DNA from 2 places in the Pantoea jilinensis genome. Region 1 is predicted to be linked to the other one. Evidence: predicted binding sites of a transcription regulator. Region 1 holds the regulator's gene; the other holds the start of a gene.
The links. Region 1 encodes CRP, which controls carbon source genes, mostly activating them, when cyclic AMP is high. Its sites were predicted from a motif close to ATGTGANNNNNNTCACAT; they were not measured.
Positions count from the first base shown of each region.

Region 1 (7,388 bases):
AACTGAAGATGCCCGCTTCTTCCTGCGCTGGCTGCGCACCCGCTGGGGTCATGTGCCTACCGCCGCCGTGGGTTTCTCGCTGGGCGGCAACATGCTGGGCTGCCTGCTCGGCCAGCAGGGTGCCGCAGCGGAGGTAGATGCCGCCGTGATTGTCTCCGCCCCGCTGCTGCTGGAACCGTGCAGCGTGAAACTGGAACGCGGCTTCTCGCGCTTCTATCAGTACTACCTGCTGGCGCAGCTCAAGAAAAATGCCCGCCGCAAACTGCATGCCTGGCCGGACACCCTGCCGGTTAATCTGGCACAGCTCAAAGCGATGCGGCGACTGCGCGATTTTGATGATGCGATTACAGCCCGCGCCCACGGTTTTGTCGATGCAGCAGATTACTATCATCGTGCCAGCGCCATGCCCTGGCTGAAACACACAGAGAAACCGCTGCTGATTATCCACGCCAAAGACGATCCCTTTATGAGTGATGAGGTGATCCCGCACAGCAGCCAATTATCTGCCACTATTACTTATCAACTGACACCCTACGGCGGCCACGTCGGTTTTGTCGGCGGAACGCTACGCCAGCCTGAAATGTGGCTGGAACAGCGCATCCCGCAGTGGATCGCCCCTTTTCTGGATAACTGATCTTGTGATTATTCCCTGGCAACAGGTCTCACCTGAGACCCTTGAAAATCTGATTGAAACCTTTGTGCTGCGTGAAGGCACAGACTATGGCGAGCAGGAACGCAGCCTCCTGGACAAGGTAGCTGATGTGCGACGCCAGCTGGAAACCGGTGAAGTGGTGCTGGTGTGGTCGGAACTGCATGAATCGGTCAATATCATGCCGCGCAAAGAATTTCGTGGCTGATGCACCCGGCATCATTTCATGATAACAATGCTCATCGCCCGACCTCACAGGGAGCTTTTCTATGTCTGCACGTCATCCCATTATCGCGGTGACCGGTTCCAGCGGTGCAGGAACCACCACCACCAGCCTCGCGTTTCGTAAAATCTTTCAGCAGCTCGATCTTCATGCTGCTGAGCTTGAAGGCGACAGCTTTCACCGCTTTACCCGCCCTGAAATGGATATGGCGATTCGTAAGGCGCGCGATTTAGGACGTCACGTCAGCTACTTTGGCCCGGAAGCCAATGACTTTGGTCTGCTGGAGCAGAGCTTTAAAGAGTATGGTCAAAGCGGACAGGGCCAGTCGCGTAAATATCTGCACACCTACGATGAAGCCGTACCGTGGAATCAGGTGCCCGGCACCTTTACGCCCTGGCAGCCGCTGCCGCAGAACACTGACATTCTGTTCTATGAAGGACTGCACGGCGGCGTGGTGACGGCGCAGCATAACGTGGCGGAACAGGTTGATTTGCTGGTGGGCGTTGTGCCCATTGTTAACCTGGAGTGGATTCAGAAGCTGGTGCGCGACACCGGCGAGCGCGGTCATTCACGCGAAGCAGTGATGGATTCCGTGGTGCGTTCGATGGAAGATTACATCAATTTCATCACGCCACAGTTCTCGCGCACCCACATCAACTTTCAGCGCGTCCCGACCGTCGACACCTCAAACCCGTTCGCTGCCCGCGCCATTCCGTCACTGGATGAGAGCCTTGTGGTGATTCATTTCCAGGCGCTGGAAGATATCGACTTCCCCTACCTGCTGGCGATGCTGCAGGGTTCGTTTATCTCGCACATCAATACGCTGGTCGTGCCCGGCGGCAAAATGGGTCTGGCGATGGAGCTGATCATGGGTCCGCTGGTGAAGCGGCTGATGGAAGGTAAGCGGATAGAGTAAGAGGTCAGCAAAAAAAACGCAGAGAGCAGAGGCCTTTCGCAAAGATGTAAAACTGGCATTTCTGCGGGGAAAGGCTTACTGCTGAGCTGGCTTCAGGGAGCATACACCTTTCGCAAAGACGCAAAACCGCCATCCCTGGCAGGCTCAGCGCGGGCCATCCCTGGCCCGCTATGCTTTGCTACAGGCATATGCTCCCTTCGCTTCACGTCCGGCAACCACATCCGTTTTCAGAAAGGTCGCCACTGAAAAAACCTGGTGACAAAGAATCTTACAGCAACACCTAAGCTCAACACGCCGGGAACAGGGTCAGAAGAGGAAAGCGTCCCGCGACTGGGACAAAAACGCCGGGAGCGTTTTTAAACAACGCAAAGCGTTGGCCCGGTATGGGCGCACCTCAGGGATGAGGTGCGTAATAGCGCGGGCATAGTCTTAAAGCGGACTCTCTATGCAGGAACGGCACGACACCAGACCGACTCCGAATTGGCCCGCGACTTTAAAATGCCCTTCAGCCTGTTACAGCTCAATCACTTCATAGCTATGCGTAATCGTCACGCCTTTACCCAGCATGATGGCCACCGAACAATATTTTTCAGCAGAAAGATCCACCGCGCGTGAGACCGCTTTATCCTGGAGCGCTTTACCACTCACGATAAAATGCAGGTTGATGTGCGTAAAGATTCGCGGCGCCTCTTCACGACGTTCTGAGGTCAGTTTTACTTCACAATCAGCCACATCGTTACGGCCTTTTTGCAGAATTGATACCACGTCAATCGCGCTGCATCCGCCGGCCGCCATCAGCACCATCTCCATTGGGCTGGGCGCTTTATCGCCCGAATTTCCATCCATCAGTATCTGATGGCCGGATGAGGATTCTCCGAGGAATGTCAGTCCTTCTACCCACTTCACTCTTGCCTGCATGATTTTTGCTCCGGAATACGCTGTTTTGTCGCCAGAGTACGCTTTCGCCTGGTAAACAGCAATCCAGAGAAATCCGCCTGTAGCTGAAGCGAGACAACACAAGACAGTCGGCAAAAGCTGTGCTACAAACAGTGCTGAAAATATTTTTCGTCACCCGATGGCGAAGCCGGGAAGAATGATGCGCACTGCGCCTGATGCGGCCCGAATAATTTCCTGAAAGGGAAACGCTTGAAGCTTTCACCGCCTGACAGGGAAAACTGCCCCCTGTATTTTGGGCACGATTACAACAGAGGATAATAGCGAATGGTTCTCGGCAAACCGCAAACAGACCCTACACTCGAATGGTTCCTGTCCCATTGCCATATTCACAAGTATCCATCCAAAAGTACGCTGATTCACCAAGGTGAAAAAGCAGAAACGCTTTACTACATCGTGAAAGGTTCCGTCGCGGTTCTGATTAAAGATGAAGAAGGCAAAGAGATGATTCTTTCCTACCTGAATCAGGGCGATTTCATTGGTGAGCTTGGCCTGTTCGAAGAAGGCCAGGAGCGCAGCGCCTGGGTACGTGCGAAAAGCGCGTGCGAAGTGGCGGAGATTTCTTACAAGAAATTCCGTCAGCTGATTCAGGTTAATCCCGACATCCTGATGCGACTCTCCTCGCAGATGGCGCGTCGCCTGCAGGTCACGTCTGAAAAAGTGGGTAACCTCGCTTTCCTCGACGTCACCGGACGCATTGCACAGACCCTGCTCAACCTGGCGAAGCAGCCAGATGCCATGACGCATCCCGACGGCATGCAAATTAAAATCACTCGTCAGGAAATTGGCCAGATTGTGGGTTGTTCACGCGAAACCGTGGGCCGTATTTTGAAGATGCTGGAAGATCAGAACCTGATCTCCGCACACGGCAAAACCATCGTCGTTTACGGCACCCGCTAATTCCTGTCACCCACGGCGTGATGGCAACATCACGCCGTTATTGTTTGTGTTGGGCCGATGTGGCGTCGAATTATTTACCATCCTGAAGTCAACTACGCCTTGCGGCAAACGCTGGTGCTTTGTCTGCCCGTCGCGCTGGGCTGGCTGGCTGGCGACCTGCAAAAAGGTCTGCTGTTCTCGTTAGTGCCTGCCTGCTGCAATATTGCCGGTCTGGATACCCCGCATAAACGCTTTTTCAAACGCCTGATTGTGGGTGGCAGCCTGTTTGCCCTCGGCAGCTTCCTGATTCAGTGGCTCACCCTGCATGCCATTCCGCTGCCGCTCATCCTGTTCGCCATGCCCCTGCTGCTCGGCGTGACGGGTGAGATCAGCCCGCTGCATGGTCGTCTGCTGCCCGGCACGCTTATCGCCGCCATTTTTACCCTGAGCCTCATTGGCCGCATGCCCATCTATGTTACCCCGCTGCTCTACATCGGCGGCACGCTCTGGTATGGGCTGTTTAACTGGTTCTGGTTCTGGCTGTGGAAAGAGCAGCCGATGCGCGAAAGCCTCAGCCTGATCTACCGCGAGCTGGCTAACTACTGCGACGCCAAATACACCCTGCTGACGCAGCTGACCGACCCGGAAAAGGCACTGCCGCCGCTGCTGGCGCGTCAGCAGAAAGTGGTCGATCTGATTAACACCTGCTATCAGCAGATGCACATGCTGTCGGCAAGCCGCGATCACAGCCATAAGCGGCTGACGCGCGCCTTTCAGGTGGCGCTGGATCTGCAGGAACACATCTCGGTTAGTCTGCATCGGCCGGAAGAGGTGCAGAAGCTGGTCGAACAGAGCCATGCCGAAGCGGTGATCCGCTGGAATGCCAAAACCATTTCGGCCCGGCTACGGGTGCTGGCGGATAACATCCTTTATCATCAGCTACCCGATCGCTTTGCGATGGACAAACAGCTTGGCGCGCTGGAGAAGATCGCCCATCAGCATCCCGACAATCCGGTGGGTAACTTCTGTCTTTACCACTTCAACCGCATTGCGCGGGTGCTGCGCACGCAGAAACCGCTGTATCAGCGTGATCTGATGGCGGATCGTCAGCGCCGTCTGCCGCTGTTACCGGCGCTGCGCAGTTATCTCTCTTTTCGCTCGTCAGCGCTGCGCACCGCCGGACGCTTTGCGGTAATGCTGATGCTGGGCAGTGCACTGGCGCTGTTCTTCAACATCCCCAAACCTTACTGGATCCTGATGACCATCATGTTCGTCAGCCAGAACGGTTACAGCGCTACGCGTGTTCGCATCCAGCACCGTGCGCTGGGCACCTTTGCCGGTCTGGTGATTGCGGCCGCCACGTTGCGGCTGGCGGTACCGGAGTCGCTGGTGCTGCTGATCATGCTGGCAATAACCTTTATCAGCTATCGCTTTACGCGCCAGTTCTATGGCTGGTCAATGATTGGCTTTACGGTCACGGCGGTTTACTCGCTGCAATTGCTGTCGCTGAATGGCGCGCAGTTTCTGCTGCCGCGACTGATGGATACGCTGATGGGCTGTCTGATCGCCTTTGGCGGAATGCTGTGGCTGTGGCCGCAGTGGCAGAGTGGCTTACTGCGACAGAACGCCCATGATGCGCTGGAAGCCGATCAGGACGCACTGAGATTGTTGCTGGGTAACGAACAGTCACCTGAGAAACTGGCGTATCAGCGCGTGAAGGTGAATCAGGCGCACAATGCGCTGTTTAACTCGCTGAATCAGGCGATGCAGGAACCCGCGTTTAACTCCCGCTATCTGAGTGATATGCGGCTCTGGGTCACGCACAGTCAGTTTATTGTTGAGCACATTAATGCCATAACGATTCTGGCGCGGGAGCACACTATGCTGACCGACTCGCTGGCAGAACGCTATCTGCAATCCTGTGAAATCGCGCTACAGCGGTGTCAGCAGCGGCTGGAATATGATGGTGAAAGCTCACAGGTTAATCTGCTGGATGATCTTGAGAACATCAGTGAGGGACCTGTCACGGTGGTGGAACAGCATGTGCGACGTATTCTTGACCATCTGAGCGTGATGTACACCATCTCCTCACTGGCATGGAACCAGCGACCACAACATGGCCGCTGGCTGATCAGACGCTTACGTAAAAACTAGCCTAGCCGTTAAGCACCTTGCCGACGGCGGTGGCGAAGCGGCGCATGCCCTCTTCGATATCGGCCGGTTCGATAATCAGTGACGGCGCAAAACGCATCACGTCGGTGCCGGCAACCAGCACCATCACGCCCTCAGCGGCGGCGGCATTCAGTATGTCGCGTGACTTCCCGGCATGCTGAGGTTTAAGCGCGGCGCCAATCAGCAACCCCTTGCCGCGAATGTCACTGAACAAGTCATACTTCGCATCAATGGCCTGCAGCGCTGTGACAAAGTGCTCACGCCGCATATCGACACCCGCCAGCACGTCCGGCGTATTGATAATATCCAGCGCCGTTTCAGCGATGGCGCAGGCCAGCGGATTGCCGCCATACGTGGTCCCATGCACGCCTGGTGCCATGGTCGAGGCGATCTCGTTAGTGGTCAGCATGGCGCTGACCGGGAAACCGCCGCCCAGCGCTTTGGCTGAGGTCAGAATATCGGGCTGGACGCCATAATGCTCATAGGCGAACAGTTTGCCGCTGCGTCCCATGCCACTCTGCACTTCATCCAGCACCAGCAGCGCCTGATGCTGATCGCAAAGCTCGCGCAGTCCCTGCATAAATTCCTGCGTCGCGGGCACTACGCCGCCTTCGCCCTGAATCGGTTCAACCACGATGGCGCAGGTGTGGTCGTCGATTACCGCTTTCACTGCATCAAGGTCATTAAACGGCACGTGGACGATATCCGCCGGTTTCGGCCCGAACCCGTCGGAATATTTTGGCTGTCCGCCGACCGTAACGGTAAACAGCGTCCGGCCATGAAAGGCGTTATGGAAGGCGATGATTTTACTTTTAAACGGGCTGTGACGTTTGCAGGCGTAGTAGCGCGCCAGCTTAAACGCGGCTTCGTTGGCTTCGGCACCGGAGTTGGCAAAGAAGACGCGATCGGCAAAGGTCGCCTGGATTAACTTACTGGCAAGGCGCAGCGCCGGTTCGTTGGTGAAGACGTTGCTGGTGTGCCACAGCGTCTCGCCCTGGCTTTTCAGCGTCTCCACCAGCGCAGGATGGCAGTGTCCAAGTGCGGTGACGGCGATACCACCCGAGAAATCGATATACTCTTTGCCCTGCTGATCCCATACACGGCTGCCCTTGCCTTTTACCGGCACGAACTGCGCAGGTGCATAAACAGGCAAAATAACGTTATCGAACGTCTCCCGCGTGACCGCAATTTTTTCCGCTGCCATTGATGACCCCATTTAAATGATTATTGTGCAAACATGAAATAATAATCACAAAATATGCATAAAAAATCACTCAAAGGCAACTTATTGCTCAAGGAAATTGCGCAGCAGCAGATGTCCCTGCTCGCTGAGAATGCTCTCGGGATGGAACTGTACGCCTTCCAGCGCCAGAGTTTTGTGGCGGAATCCCATAATTTCGTCAGGCTCGCCGTCACGCATCGTCCAGGCCGTCACCTCGAACGCCTCGGGCAGAGTATCGCGCTGCACAATCAGCGAGTGATAGCGGGTCACGGTAAGGGGATTATTGAGATTGCGAAACACGCCCTGGCCGGTGTGCTGAATGGCAGAGGTTTTGCCGTGCATCACCTGACGCGCACGTACCACCTGCGCGCCA
Region 1 covers NZ_CP077746.1:417,960-425,347, reverse strand. Annotated here, with positions in the region: gene KTJ90_RS01945 (hydrolase) at 1-634, shown strand, start outside; gene KTJ90_RS01940 (YheU family protein) at 639-857, shown strand; gene KTJ90_RS01935 (phosphoribulokinase) at 919-1,788, shown strand; gene KTJ90_RS01930 (OsmC family protein) at 2,302-2,706, opposite strand; gene crp (cAMP-activated global transcriptional regulator CRP) at 3,010-3,642, shown strand; gene KTJ90_RS01920 (YccS/YhfK family putative transporter) at 3,700-5,775, shown strand; gene argD (bifunctional acetylornithine/succinyldiaminopimelate transaminase) at 5,777-6,997, opposite strand; gene KTJ90_RS01910 (aminodeoxychorismate/anthranilate synthase component II) at 7,079-7,388, opposite strand, start outside.

Region 2 (7,388 bases), 450 kb from region 1:
GCAGCTCTGGTTATTTCGACCGGGAAGGGGAAGTGACACTGGTATTGCGTTATAACGACGAAATTATTGCGTCGCTCTCATTTTCTATTCTCAACGAAAATAGCCAGCGCACCCTGTTAATTGGTGGACTACAGGGGCCGCGGAAACATATCAATAATGAGATGATCCGCGAGGCGACCAAAGCGGCTCACGGTCTCTTTCCAAAGCGGCTGTTAATGGAAGCGGTATTTATTGTTGCGAAGCAGTGCGGTGTGGAAAATATTCTGGCGGTAGGTGATGAGACACATGTCTTCCGCAGTCTGCGTTATCGCCATAGCAAAGGGGATAAGTTCTTTGCCAGCTACAGTGAATTCTGGCTGTCGCTGAGCGGTGAAGCGCGCAAAGATGGGATGTTTACTCTGCCGCTGAGCCTGCCGCGCAAGACACTGGAGGAGATCGCCAGTAAGAAGCGGGCAGAGTATCGCCGTCGCTATGAACTGCTGGATGCGCTGGCGGAGCAGGTGTACGCCGCCGCTGGCGAACGCAAAGCCGATGTCGATCAGGCAGCTGCCTGATCGACTCCGTCAGAATGCGGTTTTAGCGAAGCCGGTCATCGCTGTCAGACCCATCTCACGTCCCAGCGCGGTCATTGGATGCACCACCACCAGGCCGCGCACGCTTTTTTTCAGCGCGCCCAGATTTGCCTGCTCTTTCTTGGTAATTTCGCGGCTGAAGCCCATTTTCTGCAGCTTCTGCGCTTCGGCACTGAGTTTTTCAACCCGCTGACCGCGCAGGCGCTCAATCTCAATGACCAGCGCTTCTTTCTCTTTCAGCAACGCGCCCAGTTTCTCGACATCACCCGATTCAAGTAGCTGCGGTTCTTTGCGGTTCAATGCGTCCAGCTTATCGCTGAGAAGTTTGATTTCGTTCTTTTCTTGCTCTTTCATGACAACAACTCGTTGAGGAAAACAGGGCAAGGATACACCAAATCTGGCGCATATTCCCGTTCAGGTTAAGACGAAAAAGGCGCCGTGATGGCGCCTGACAGGATCAGCTACCGGACTTTTTAAACGCCTGCTTCATACTGATGCGCGCGATCAGCTCGGTGAGTGACAGGACCATGGTGGAGCGCACCATCTGCAGATAGCGCTGCTGCTGCATACTGCGCAGCTCGGGATCTTCAGTATTAAACACCGGCGCGGGCGGCCAGGCCGTGACACAGTGCAGTTCCCCAAACGGGCCGAGAATCTCGTCGTCAGTAAAACGATAATCGCCGTGGTCGTGATTCAGCTCTTCGCGCAGTGCCAGCAGCAGTTCACCATCTTCATATTCGTGCCGGCTGATGACGCCAAGTCCGTAAATCAGCTTCAGGCGAACCGAGAGTTCGCCCAAAGGGCCATTACCCAGCAGCAGCGGTTCTACGGCATATTTAACCGCATAGTCATCTTTGCGGAACACCTGCAGCACCAGCAGATTGACGGCTTCAGCCAATAGCTCAACGGCGGCGATCAGAAAGCTTCTCACCGAACGACCGGCGTTCAGGCGCTCAAGCACCCGGTTCTCAAAAGCCTGCTTCTCTTCCATTATTGCCTGCATGGGTTCAATACCGCCGTTGGGCGCAGGCGAACTGCGCCCGGCTTGCGTCACTAACACGTGCGCATTATGCCATAGCGTGCCAGGCGCTCACCACAGAAGCCACCACTTCGCTGTCGGCATCCAGTCCTGAAATCTCAGCCAGCGTAGCCTGCGGGCCTTTTTCTGCCAGCAGCGCGGCCAGTTCCTGTGCCTGCGGGTCCTGATCGCTGTGATAGTGCATGGCAGCAGCAATACCCTGCACCAGGCTGGCGTGCGGTAAACCATACTCCATTGTGCCCAGCGTGGGCTTAATCAGGCGATCGCCCGCGCTGAGTTTACGCAGCGGCTGACGGCCTACGCGCTCAACATCATCTTTCAGATAAGGATTTTCAAAACGACCCAGTATTTTCTGGATATAGGCCGCATGTTTTTCCGCGTCAAAACCGTAACGTTTAATCAGTACCGCGCCACTCTCTTCCATTGCGCCTTTCACTACGGCCCGGATTTTTTCATCAAGGATGGCGTCACGAATGGTCTGGTGACCCGCCAGCTGGCCGAGGTAGGCGGTAATGGCGTGACCGGTGTTCAGGGTGAAGAGTTTACGCTCAACAAAGGCCATCAGATTGTCGGTCAGTTCCATGCCAGGAATGGCTGGCAGGTCACCTTTAAACTGGGTTTGATCGACGATCCATTCGCTAAAGGTTTCAACGGTCACTTCCAGTGGATCGGTGCTGCCTGCTTCAGAAGGGGGCACGATGCGATCGACAGCGGAATCCACAAAGCCGACATGCTCTTCCAGCCAGGCGTGATACTGCGCCGGCAGCGCCTTCAGCACATGCTGTTTTAGCTGGCTGGTGCCGCGCACCATATTCTCACAGGCGATGATATTTAATGGACGGGTGTTACCGTTGTCGCTGCGTTTTGCCAGACCTTTTGCCACACTGGCGGCAATACGCTCCAGAATCTGCGGACCCACGGCGGTGGTAACAAGATCGACGTCAGAGACCAGGGTGATGATCTCATCGCTGGTGCTGTTTACGGCACTGACGCCTTTAACGGTTTCCACTTTGGCCTGTTCGCCAACCACATGAACGGGATACTCATGACGCGCGTTCAGTGCATCCAGCACCGTCTGATTCACATCAGCAAAAACCAGTTCGATACCTGCATCAGCCAGTAATTTGCCGATAAAGCCGCGACCAATGTTTCCTGCTCCGAAATGTAACGCTTTCATAATTTTTGACCCATATCAAATGACGATGGGGCGGGCAAACCCGCCCCAGGAAATCGGGACGGGCATGACCGCCCCAGGGAAAGAATTGCTCTGAATTACGCGACGGCAGGCTTGCCTGACAGCAGATCCAGCACTTCCTGCACGCGGGTGGTGTTCGCCAGCTTCTCAATCACGCTGTCATCATCCAGCGCATTGGTCAGGCTGGTAATCACCTGAATGTGCTCGTTATTACGGGCAGCAATACCAATCACCAGGCGCGCGACGTCGTCTGGCTCTTCGCCAAACAGGACGCCTGCCGGATACTGACAGAACACCACGCCAGTTTTCAGCACGCGATCTTTCGCTTCAACGGTCCCGTGCGGCACCGCAATCGACTCACCGAGGTAGGTCGGCGTCAGTTTTTCACGCGCCAGCATCGCGTCAACATATTCTGGCTCTACATAACCGCCTTTCACCAGCTGTTCACCAGCAAAACGAATCGCCTGTTCTTTGTTGCTGGCGGTCAGGCCGAGGAAGACGTTATCTGCACCCAGTTTAAACAGGTGTGCGTTGCCTTCATCGTAACTGTCAGAGAGCGCAGTGGTGACCGTTTGACGATGCACGTCGCTGCGATTAGCGGCAACCAGACGTTCGGTCAGCGTGCTGTAGAGCGCACTGTCGAGGAAGTTATTCAGCGAGATGTGCTGCGCATGCGGAGCCTGGCGAATAGCACGCTCTGTCAGATCACGATGGGTAATCACCAGATCGACATCGCCTGGCAGGGCATTGATCGCGGTATTCGTCACCGACACATTGCTCAGACCTGCATCCTGCACTTTCTTACGCAGAACACCTGCACCCATGGCGCTTGAGCCCATACCGGCATCACAGGCGACGATAATTTTGCGCACGTGATGCAGCTCGACGCTCATCGCATCGCTGGCGACGGGTGCACCCGCCACGCTCTGGCCTTTCGACTGCGCTTTCATCTCATGCATGCGCTGAGTCGCGGCTTCGATATCGTCATCTTCTTTAACCTTGCTGGTTTTCAGCAGGATAGCGGAAACTACGAAGGAGACGGCGAAAGCGGCAGCAATGGCAGCGATGTTCGCAAAGTAGGCACCCTTTGGTGTCATCGCCAGCACCGCCAGGATTGAACCCGGTGAAGCAGGCGAGACCAGGCCACCGTTCAGCACGGTCAGTGTGAAGACACCCGTCATGCCTCCCAGGATGACCGCCAGCAGCAGGCGAGGCGCCATCAGCACATACGGGAAGTAGATCTCATGGATGCCGCCAAGGAAGTGGATAATTGCCGCACCGCCTGCAGACTGTTTAGCACTACCACGACCAAAGAACATGTAGGCCATCAGCACGCCCATACCCGGACCCGGGTTGGCTTCGATCAGGAAGAAGATCGACTTGCCCGCCTCACTGGCTTGCTGGATACCCAGCGGTGAGAAGATCCCGTGGTTGATGGCGTTGTTCAGGAACAGGATTTTTGCCGGTTCCACGAAGATTGAGGTCAGCGGCAGCAGGTTGTTCTGCACCATCAGATTCACGCCTGCGGCGAGAATGTGTGACAGACCTTCTACCAGCGGACCAATCGCCAGGAACGCCAGCAGTGCCAGAATCATCCCGATAATACCGGCCGAGAAGTTGTTAACCAGCATCTCGAAGCCGCTTTTGATTTTGCCGTCAATCGCCCGGTCAAACGACTTAATTGCCCAGCCGCCCAGTGGACCGGCAATCATTGCACCGAGGAACATCGGCATATCCGCACCGACAATCACACCCATTGTCGTAATTGCACCGACCACACCGCCACGATCGCCGCCCACCAGACGCCCACCGGTAAAACCGATCAGCAGTGGCAGCAGGTAGGTGATCATTGGGCCAACCAGTTTGGCCAGCGTTTCGTTCGGGATCCAGCCAGTTGGAATAAACAGCGCGGTGATGATACCCCAGGCGATGAACGCCCCGATGTTTGGCATCACCATATTACTCAGAAAGCGACCAAAGCTCTGTACTTTGACCTTCACTGATGAGGACATAAACCCACCCCTTATTGAGACGCGCTGCAATAGGAGAGCGCGTTTGTTTTTGTTTAGCCACCCCGACTCGCAGCCGGTGGTATTACTGTATGCACGCGGACTCTATCACGCGAATTTGGCACTGCGTAGCACGCGGGAAAAGTGTGATCTATATCACTGATTAAGGGTGGTGGCAGGGGTGATTAGCGTGACATTGATCACATTTTTATAACGGTTACGTGTTGTTTTGCCTGGTTTTTACGCGTGATAGCTGATTATCTGTGAGTTTGATCACACTAAAAGGGCGGGGGTTTGTTATATAAATGTGACTCAGATCACAAACTATTTTTGGTCGAAAATGCGCCAGATCACACTTCATTCGACAGGCTATCGGATGAGATTAGAAAAGGCGTGGAGACGGGCAGGCGACCTACGCCTGCCCATAAAGCAGATTTACTGCAGGCCACCCTGAACGGCCGCTTGTGCCTGAGGAAGCGCCTGTGCATTCGCGGATAACGTGCTCATTATCGCGTTGTATTGTGAAGCCTGATCCTGCGTCGGGAACTGCACGCCGCCATCATTGAAGCTGACGCGGGTACCCTGAGTTTGCAGGAATTCGCCGGTCTGCACGGCAGCCTGGCTCAGCGCCTGAAGTTTAGGCAGCAGCGGAATCAGCTGATTGGCGGGTACCGTCACCACTTTGTTATAGGCGGTGTCGTAGACTTTTTTCAGATCATCCGTCTGCTTTAGGGCCGCTTTGCTGCTGTCCGCCTGCATTTTTGCGCTCTCAATCTGCTGGGTAACAATGACCAGTGCGCTCGTGGCCTGACGCAGGGAATCACGACGGCTGAGATAATCCTGCGGAACGCGAATGGCAGACAGTTCATCCACCACCGGACGCATCCCCTGTTCAACGGCTTTGTTCGCCTGCTGCGAAAAGCCGTACATGATGGCGTAATCGCTGGCGAAGTTGCCAAAGCTTTGCTTCTGGTTTTCGCTGAGGCTAGGGAGATGCTCGCCACTGCGCATCACGGTATTCTGGAGGAAATCAATAAATGCTTTACGCTGCTCGCCTTCTTTGTCACCGCATGCGGTGAGTTGCAGCACGATGAGCGCGCCAGCGAGCATAATGCCGCCGCGTGCCATAAGGCGTGTAAGTCCTGAAGCCATTGGGTCAACTCCTGTCGGTAGTACTGTCTGATGTCCAGGTAGGAATGGCCTAAAGAATAGAACAAACCGCCGTCACGGCACAATGTGAAACCGCCTGTGAAGCAGAGGCTTTCTTAAACGCCGGTGATACAACGGGATCGCCCGCACGTCAGAGCGCGATACGTTTCCTGCCATCATGCGTTAACCTGAACGTCAGTTTAGCGGTATGGCGATCACGGCTGCAGCCTTAAAACACCACCGCCTGACCATCTTTGCGACTCTCGCTGGCTGCAATATAGAAACCCTGCGGATCGCGCACTATCGCCTGCGCGCCACCAAAGTTGTAATTGCTCAGGGGATCTTCCAGTACCACATTGTGCCCCATGCGGCGCAGCGTGCTCAGGGTATTGCGATCGAGTGTCGATTCAAACACCACCTCGCGTCCCTGTACCACCCGCCAGCGCGGCGCATCAATCGCAGCCTGCGGATTCTGGCGGTGCAGCATAATTCGCAGCGCCAGCTGGACATGACCCTGCGCCTGCATCGGGCCACCCATCACACCAAACGCCATCAGCGGCTGACCCTGCTCATCCAGCGCAAAGGCCGGGATGATGGTGTGAAAAGGGCGCTTACCGCCTGCCACCACGTTAGGATGGTCTGGATCGAGTGAAAAGCCCGCCCCACGGTTCTGCAGGCTGATGCCGGTGTCGGGCACCACCACGCCGGAGCCAAAGCCCATGTAGTTAGACTGAATGAATGAGACCATCATACCGCTGGCATCAGCCGTCGCAACATACACCGTGCCGCTCTGCTGCGGTGATCCAAAGCGGAAGTCTCCCGCTTTGTCAGGATCAATCAACGCTGCCCGCTGGCGGATATACTCTTTACTCAGCAGTAACGCTGCCGGGAACTCGAGATGATCTTCATCGGTGACATAACGCTCCAGATCAACCAGTGCCAGTTTCATCGCCTCAATGGAAAGATGCAGCCACTGCGGCGAATCAGGCGCATAACGGTTGATCTCCCACGCTTCCAGAATGCCGAGCGCAATCAATGTCGCAATGCCCTGACCGTTAGGCGGCAACTCCTGCACCGATCTCCCGGCAAACGGATGTGACAGCAGGGTAACCCAGTCGGCGCGATGGTTTTTCAAATCGTCCAGCGTCAGCGCCGCGCCATGTTCACGGGCAAAGGCTGTCATCTTCTGCGCCAGTGCACCGCGATAAAAACTTTCACCCTGTGTCTCAGCGATCGTCTGCAGGGTCCGGGCCTGAGCCGGATTGCGGAATAACTCGCCCGCACGGGGTGGACGGCCCTGCGGCGCAAAGCAGTCGATGAAGCCAGGCTGATCCCGCAGCTTGTCATAGCCTCGCTGCCACAGCTGACCAATCAGCGGTGATACCGGAAAACCGTTGCGCGCATAGTCAATTGCGGGTTGCGCC
Region 2 covers NZ_CP077746.1:3,986,940-3,994,327, reverse strand. Annotated here, with positions in the region: gene KTJ90_RS18740 (VirK/YbjX family protein) at 1-554, shown strand, start outside; gene KTJ90_RS18735 (YibL family ribosome-associated protein) at 564-926, opposite strand; gene mtlR (mannitol operon repressor MtlR) at 1,030-1,575, opposite strand; gene mtlD (mannitol-1-phosphate 5-dehydrogenase) at 1,640-2,788, opposite strand; gene KTJ90_RS18720 (PTS mannitol transporter subunit IICBA) at 2,884-4,818, opposite strand; gene KTJ90_RS18715 (DUF3053 domain-containing protein) at 5,251-5,967, opposite strand; gene KTJ90_RS18710 (gamma-glutamyltransferase family protein) at 6,194-7,388, opposite strand, start outside.
Region 2: KTJ90_RS18720 (PTS mannitol transporter subunit IICBA) is a predicted target of CRP. The motif match lies at 5,004-5,021, and genes of this name have one in related genera.